2 regions of the Bradyrhizobium sp. 25ACV genome follow, and region 1 is predicted to be linked to the other one. Evidence: predicted binding sites of a transcription regulator. Region 1 holds the regulator's gene; the other holds the start of a gene.

Region 1 (4,187 bases):
GGCGCGAAAGACCAGCGCGGAACGGGCCTCGTTCGGGACCCAGATCTCGAAGCGCCGCGCAATCGGCGTTGCCTGCGCGGAGAGGAAAGTCAGGACCCATGTCTGGTCGGTGCCGGTTCGGTAGGGCACGCCGACGCCGAGATTGATCCCGACCTTGGCTGCGTCCTCCCAGCGCAGGAAGCTCTTGGCGTCGTGCAAGTCCTTGATGATCAGCGGCAGGCCAGCCTTCCAGGTGCGTCCGGGCAGTCCAAAGCCGCGAGGAAATCTGGTGTGGCGGGAGTTGAATTCGAACATGTCAGCTGCGCCGTAATAGCCGTCGACGAGGCCCATCTCGTGGGAGAGATCAGGATCGTTGTGCCAGAGTTCGATCGCGCCGACATGCGCCTCGTCGCCGCCGCAGAACAGCACCATCACGGCTTGCAGGAATTCGCCTGCGAACACCGGCACCGCCACGCCGCAAGTGAGGCCGGCCGCGACGGCCTGATCGGTCCGCTTGAAATAGGAGTTGGCGAATTTCGTGAGGATGATTGGATGGCCGCAGGCCCAGGCCTTGCCTGGAAGCCCCTCGTCATATCCGAAGTTCAGCTCTTCGCTGAAGGCCTTGAACGCGGACAGCCCTTCATCGTAGAGGCCGCCGCCGAATTCCAGCCGCATGCGCGTCCGGTCAGGCACCCAGAGTTCAACGACGCGAATGAAGGTTTTCATCGAGCGTGTCCGCCGCCTCAAACCACGACAGCATCGGTCATTTGGCTGCGGAGCGGAGGTTCAAAATTCAGGCAGGACGGCCCAAACTTCGTGCGGCGACGAGGTTCGCCGCTCGAATTTCGTGAAACAAAAACCCACCGGGCTCGCCGGCCTCGGCCGGCGACGGCATTTCAATCCTGGCCCTCGACCCGTCGGCCGGAGGGCGTCAGCCGATCGGCAGTCGCGTGACCGTCGGGCGACTGTCGGCGATGATCTGCGGCTTGTGCTCGCGCTCGCCGATCGGCTGGGTCACGGGCAGTTGCAGCACGGTTGCGCGCTGGCCTTCGACGAGCTGCGTCACCAGCACGGATTTGCCGTCCGGGAATTCGATCGCATCATGATGGCGATCGGGAATGTGCGGATCGATCTTGCCGAACTTGCCGACGCGGGAGTTGACGGTGCGCGTCCAGATCCAGCGGTTGTCGTAACGGACGTTGTCGGCGAAAGCGAGCTCCGTTCCCGGCAGCAGGCAGACTGCGACGGAGAGATCGGCTTCGGAGGCGAAGCCGCGCGTCGAGGTGCCGCGGAATGTTGTCGTGACGATCGTCTCGCCGACTTCTGCGGGGCGCGTCGCGACGGCATGCAGGCTGTAGTCACACATCGGGTGCTCCTCAATGCAGAGATAGCGACCCGCACCTCTTTCGGAGGCGCAGGCCCCTACCAGAGTGGAAGCACGTGACGGTCTGCTTGGTTGTAGGCAAATCTGCGGCTGGGATCCGCGAGCCCCGATCACATTATCTTTTCCATCTTTTCCGAATTCGATAGGAACAAAGTCGGCTTCCGTGCATTTGGCAGGCGCGCGTCAACGACCGGCGAAACCAGCCAGCCCGAGTATCGCCAGCTCGGCTGTGTACGCGCTGCATCGCGGTCGTTGCGGATTTTCTAGATCACGGCCGTGTCCTGGCCGACATGATGACGCGCCCAGCGTTGCTGCGGTTGCGCTCAAACGATCTGGCGCATTCGGGCTGTCCCCCTCGACCTCGAAAGGCCGCGAAGCGATGTTGCTTCGCGCGGCCTGCCGGGGATGTCGCGGACAAGGAGGGGCCAGATAATCTGTGCAGTACCAGAAAGACTATCCAGCCGGAGCGGACCATCATCCGCTCCAATCTCTGATCGGCGATGCCGATCGAAGGCGCGCGCGAGGCGCTGAGTACTTCCGGTATGAGTAGTTCCGGTATCAGTACTTGCGATAAAGCCCGATCAGCTTGCCCTGAATCTTCACGCGGTTCGGCGGCAGGATGCGCACCTCATAAGCGGCGTTGGCGGGCTCCAGCGCGATCGAGGCGCCGCGGCGGCGGAAACGCTTGAGCGTGGCTTCCTCGTCGTCGATCAGCGCCACCACGATGTCGCCGGTATCGGCGCTCTCGTTGCGCTGGATCAACGCCATGTCGCCGTCGAGGATGCCGGCCTCGACCATGGAATCGCCGCGCACTTCGAGCGCGTAATGCTCGCCGGAGCCGAGCATGTCGGGCGGCACGCTGATGGTGTGGCTGCGGGTCTGCAATGCCTCGATCGGAGTGCCGGCCGCGATGCGGCCCATCACCGGCACCGCAACGGGCCGCTCGCCCTCGTCCGCGGACGCGCTGGAGCTCGCGCGGACCTTGCCGAGATTGCCCTCGATGACGCTTGGCGTGAAGCCGCGTCGGTTGCCGGCGGCAGCCTGGAGCTCCGGCAGCTTGATCACTTCGATGGCCCGGGCGCGGTTGGGCAGGCGGCGGATGAAGCCGCGCTCTTCGAGCGCGGTGATCAGGCGGTGGATGCCTGACTTCGAGCGCAGATCGAGCGCATCCTTCATCTCGTCGAAGGACGGCGGCACGCCGCTTTCCTTCAAGCGTTCGCTGATGAACCGCAGAAGCTCGTATTGTTTGCGCGTTAACATCTCGACCAAAGTCCCCCGGTTGATGTCGTTCGATTCCGAGACGATGAATTCAGCGATAAGCCGCTACATCCTCGAAACAAATCATGAACGGACACTATATGTTCGATACATGTTCCGCAACTGCTTAATTTACCGTGAACAGAGCGAAGCTCGCGGAATGCGTGTGGCCGCGCAGGTCAGACGGGGAGCCTTAGCATCTCGCAGGGGCTGCCGGCCTCGGCCTTTGGCGCAAACGGTGCGCGCACGAGAAGTACCTGTGCTGCAGCAAGATTCGCAAGCAGAGAGGAGTCTTGATGGCTGACGGGAAGGGCGACGAGCGTGCCATCGTCGCGCTTTTCCAGGCGCGCGCGCAGATAATCCTCGCGCTGGTCGTTGGCGCTGAGATCGCGGCCCAGCACGACGCGCTCGCGATGGTGATGAATCACCGAACGGCCCGACAGCGCGCGAATCAGCGGCACCATGAACAGGAAGGCGCAGACATAGGACGATACGGGATTGCCGGGCAGGCCGATGACGCCCATCGTCCCTAACCGTCCGTGCATCATCGGCTTGCCGGGCCGCATCGCGATCTTCCAGAACGCCATCGCGATGCCTTCTTCCTTGAGCGCCTGCTGGACCAGATCGTGGTCGCCGACCGATGCGCCTCCGGTCGTAACCAGGACGTCGGCGCCGCTTTCGCGCGCGCGGCGGATGCCGGCGGTGGTGGCCTCCAGCGTATCGGCGGCAACACCGAGGTCGATGGTCTCGGCGCCCTCGCTGCGGGCGAGCGCGTGCAGGGCATAGCCGTTGGAATAGACGATCTGGCCGTGCCCGGGCGTTGAGCCCGGCATCACCAGTTCATCGCCGGTGGCGAGGATCGCGACCTTCGGACGGCGGCAGACGGCGAGAAGCGGGTGATTCATTCCAGCGGCGAGGGCGAGATCGCGCTCCGTCAGACGGGTTCCCTTGCACAGGAGAACGTCGCCCTCGCGGAAATCGACGCCGGCGGGGCGGATGTGCCGACCCACGATCGCGGCTTCCTTGATCGTTATGTGCTGGCCCTCGGCGATCGTGTCCTCCTGGATCACGACAGCATCGGCGCCGTCGGGAACGACGCCCCCGGTGAAGATCCGCACGGCTTCGCCGGCGCCGACCTTTCCCGCGAACGGACGGCCCGCTGCGACCTCACCGATCATCATCAGCCTTGAATCGATTGTCGCCGCATCGGCCGCGCGCACGGCATAGCCGTCCATCGCCGACATCGCCTGGGGCGGTTGGGTGCGCCGCGCAGCGACGTCCTGCGCGAGCACGCGATGGTAGGCTTCGTCGAGCGAAACCGTCTCTGCAGGCAGCGGCGCTGCACCCGCCAGCACCGCAGCAAGGGCGTCGGAAACCGGCATCAAGGCCACGGCGAAACTCCTGCTCGGCACGTTCGGACGAAATGTTCCGACAGTCTTCTAACCGAGCGCGGGAGCAGAGGCAAAATTGCGGAGCGGGCACGATTTATCCTGCCGCTTTCAGCCCTGGATGGAAGGCAGGCTCAGGCCTGGCGTGGCATGATCCAGAGAACGAGACCGATCAGCAG
Region 2 (4,187 bases), on a different contig from region 1:
GGCCCAGGCGCCGGGAAACGGCGACAGGCCGTGGATGTGGCGCAGCACGGCACGCGCCGGCTTGCTCCAGTCGATCCGCGCCTCCGCCTTGTCGATCTTGGCGGCATAGGTAACGCCGTCCTCGCTCTGCTTCTTGAGCTGAAGCCCATCGCGGGCGAGCGCGGCCATCGCCCGCACCATCAGATCGGCACCGAGGCGGGAGAGACGATCGTGCAAATCGAGTGCAGTCATGTTGTCGGTGATTGCGAGGCGCTCGGCCATGGCGACATCGCCGGTGTCGAGACCGACATCCATCTTCATCACCATCACGCCGCTCTCGGCATCGCCCTCCATGATGGCGCGGTTGATCGGCGCCGCGCCGCGCCAGCGCGGCAGCAGCGAGGCGTGCAGATTGTAGCAGCCGAGTTTTGGCGCATCGAGGACCGCCTGCGGCAGGATCATGCCATAGGCGACGACCACGGCGGCATCGGCGTCGAACGCGCTGAACTCGTCGAGCGCTTCCTGGGTCTTTAGCGTCTTCGGCGTCAGCACGGGAATGCCGAGCTTTCGCGCAGCCTCCTCGACCGGCGTCGGCTGCAATTGCAGGCCGCGCCGCCCGCCGGGCTTCGGCGCGCGGGTGTAGACGGCGACGATCTCGTGGCCATGCGCGACGAGTTCGAGCAGCGTCGGCGCGGAGAAATCGGGCGTGCCCATGAAGATCAGGCGGAGGGGCATGTGGCTGCGTTCGGTGAGAGTTCTGATTCCCCATCATGCCCGGGCTTGTCCCGGGCATCCACGGTCTTGGCGACAAAGCAAGCAAGGCGTGGATGGCCGGGTCAAGCCTGGCCATGACGACGTGAGAGAGCCGAGCTCTACTCACTCCGCGCGCTTGGCGGCTTTCTCGAACTTCTTCATCACGCGGTCGCGCTTGAGCTTCGACAGATAGTCGACGAACAGGACGCCGTTGAGGTGGTCGATCTCGTGCTGGATGCAGGTGGCATAGAGGCCTTCGGCGTCCTCCTCGTGCACCTTGCCGTCGAGATCGGTAAAGCGCACGCGCACCTTCGCAGGGCGCTCGACCTCCTCGTAATATTCGGGGATCGAGAGGCAGCCTTCCTCGTAGACCGACAGTTCCTCGGACGAGGCGACGATCTCGGGATTGATGAAGACGCGCGGCAGCGGCGTGGTCTCGCCGTTCTCGTCGCGCTTGGCGAGGTCCATGGTGATCAGCCGCAGCGGCTGCGCGATCTGGATCGCGGCGAGGCCAATGCCGGGCGCGTCGTACATGGTCTCGAACATGTCGTCGGCAAGCTTGCGGATCTCCGGCGTGACCTTCTCGATCGGCTTGGAGACCAGACGCAGCTGCTTGTCGGGCAGGATGATGATTTCTCTGAGGGCCATAGCCGCGATTTAAGCCCCATGCCGGATGCGGTCAATGCGGAGAGGAACCTCGTCAACCTCCCGCTAACCATAAAACTTCAGCTTTCGTTAACCATAAAAATTAGGGGGTCGTTAACCGCCGCCGTTCCCTCTTCGTTCGCGGGAGTCCAGCGAATCGGCTAGAAGGGCGGAATGAACGAGATCATTTTCATGTTGGGCGACTGGCCGGTGCGCACGATCGATGCGCTGATCGGCTTCGGCGCCCTCGTCCTCATCCTCCTGGTGGTAATTGCCGTCGTGATCGCCCGCTCGGGCCGGCGCGGCGCGGAACTCGCGATGGCGCATGCGATCCGGGCCGACGAGCTCGAGGAGCGCCTCAGCGAGGTGCTGCGCGCCCAGAGCGAATCCTCTGGGAGGGTCGACGCCATGACCCAGGCGCTGGCCGGACGCCAGGCCGAGATGGCGCGCGCGGTCAACGAGCGGCTCGATTCGGTAACCCATCGCGTCGGCCAATCGATGGAGCACTCGACCCGCAACACCATGGAAAGCCTGCGCGCGCTGCACGAGCGGCTCGGCATCATCGACAGCGCCCACAAGAACCTCACCGATCTCACCACCCAGGTGACGACCCTGCGCGACGTGCTCGCCAACAAGCAGTCGCGCGGCGCCTTCGGCCAGGCGCGGATGGAGGCGATCGTCCAGGACGGTCTGCCGAAGGGCGCTTACGAGTTCCAGTTCACGCTCTCGACGGGAAAGCGGCCGGACTGCGTCGTGTTCCTGCCCGACCAGCGCCCGCTCTGCATCGACGCGAAATTTCCGCTGGAGGCGATGACGGCGTTGCACGACGCCCGCACCGACGAGGAGCGGCGCGTTGCCACGCAGCGGTTGCGCGGCGACGTGATGAAGCATGTCAGCGACATCGCGGAAAAATACCTCGTCACCGGCGAGACCCAGGAGATGGCGCTGATGTTCGTGCCGTCGGAATCGGTCTACGCCGAGATCCATGACGGCTTCGACGACGTGATCCAGAAGGCCTATCGCGCCCGCGTCGTGCTGGTGTCGCCCTCGCTGCTGATGCTCGCGATCCAGGTGATGCAGCAGATCATGAAGGACGCGCGCATGCGCGATGCCGCCGACCAGATTCAGACCGAAGTGATCAAGCTCGGCGACGATCTCGGCCGCCTTCGCGACCGCGTGGTCAAATTGCAGAAACACTTTTCCGACGCGAACGAGGACGTCCGCCAGATCCTGATCTCCGCCGACAAGATCGAAAAGCGCGCAGGACGCATCGAGGAGCTCGATTTCAGCAAGAGCGATGCGGAAGGGCCGCGGCTGGTGGCGACGGGCGCGGGTGAGCTGTTCCCGCGGAAGCTCCAGGCGGGGGAGTGACATCTTCACCTCTCCCCGCTTGCGGGGAGAGGTCGGATCGCCTCGGCGATGCAAAGCATCGTCCGGTGCGATCCTGGTGAGGGGGTACGGGTCCCTCCGCGACTTCATCCGCGGAGAGAGGCCCCTCACCCCGCCCTCTCCCCGTAAGAACGGGGAGAGGGAGACGAGGCATCACGGCCAGAATCTGCTAACACCGCCCCATGACCGCTCCCGACGCGACCTCCCCCGCCGCGACCTCCGCCCCCGCCGCCTCCTGGCGCGACAGCCTTGCCGTTTACCTGCAGCCGCGGGTGCTGATCGTGCTGTTTCTCGGCTTCTCCTCCGGCCTGCCGTTGGCGTTGTCGGGCTCGACGCTGCTGGTGTGGATGCGCGAGGCCGGGGTTGACCTGAAGACCATCGGGCTGTTTGCGCTGGTCGGCACGCCCTACACGCTGAAATTCTTGTGGGCCCCGCTGGTGGATGCGCTGCATGTGCCGCTGTTCACCCGGGCGTTCGGGCGGCGGCGCGGCTGGCTTTTGTTCTCGCAGCTTCTCCTGATCGTCGCGATCCTGCTGCTGGCGATGACCGACCCGGCCAGCTCGCCGTTCTACGTCGCGCTCGGCGCACTGCTGGTGGCGACGACATCGTCGACGCAGGACATCGTGGTCGACGCCTTCCGCGTCGAGAGTCTGCCGGAGAGCGAGCAGGCTGCCGGTATGGCGGCTTACGTTGCGGCCTATCGCATCGGAATGCTGGTCTCGACCGCGGGCGCGCTGTTCATCGTCTCGGGCTTCGAAGGCACCGGCATACCCCGCACCTCGGCGTGGATGTGGGGCTATGTGGTGATGGCCGCGATGGTGCTGATCGGCACGATCACCGCGCTGGCCGCGACCGAGCCGCCGCAATCCGCACAGGCGGAAGCTGCGACACAAACCGAGACCGCATTTGCGCGTGTGTTGAGCGCGGCGATCGGCGCGTTCTCCGAATTCCTGTCGCGCAAGGACGCACTCGCCGCGCTCGCCTTCGTCGTTCTGTTCAAGTTCACCGATGCCTTCTCGGGCACGATGACGGCGCCGTTCGTGATCGACCTCGGCTTCACCCGCAACGACTATGCGGCGATCGTGAAGGGCGTCGGCCTCGCCGCGACCCTGATCGGCGGGTTTGCCGGTGGTTTCGTCGCGCGGCGCTATCCGCTGGCAATGTCGCTCTGGATCGGTGGCGTGGTGCAGGCGCTGGCCAATTTGTCCTTTGCCTGGCTCGCAGTGGTCGGCACCAATCAATGGGCGCTGGCGCTCGCGATCTGCGCCGAGAACTTCACCAGCGCCATCGGCACCGTGATCTTCGTGGCCTACCTCTCGGCGCTCTGCCAGAACCCGCTGCACACGGCGACGCAATATGCGCTGCTCACCGCGCTCGCGGCGGTGGGGCGGACCTATCTGTCGTCGAGTGCGGGCTATGTC

The links. The regulator LexA, encoded in region 1, represses DNA repair genes until DNA is damaged. The targets are predictions, from matches to a motif close to TGTTCNNNNTGTGTTCNG.
Region 2: RAD04_RS19760 (DNA recombination protein RmuC) is a predicted target of LexA. The motif match lies at 1,503-1,520, and genes of this name have one in related genera.

Annotation. Positions count from the first base shown of each region.
Region 1 covers NZ_JAVAYO010000006.1:54,686-58,872, reverse strand. The annotation lists gene RAD04_RS15410 (GAF domain-containing protein) at 1-705, opposite strand, end outside; gene RAD04_RS15405 (hypothetical protein) at 911-1,345, opposite strand; gene lexA (transcriptional repressor LexA) at 1,922-2,623, opposite strand; gene RAD04_RS15395 (molybdopterin molybdotransferase MoeA) at 2,800-4,011, opposite strand.
Region 2 covers NZ_JAVAYO010000008.1:74,591-78,777, reverse strand. The annotation lists gene fmt (methionyl-tRNA formyltransferase) at 1-714, opposite strand, end outside; gene def (peptide deformylase) at 856-1,380, opposite strand; gene RAD04_RS19760 (DNA recombination protein RmuC) at 1,552-2,748, shown strand; gene RAD04_RS19755 (AmpG family muropeptide MFS transporter) at 2,949-4,187, shown strand, end outside.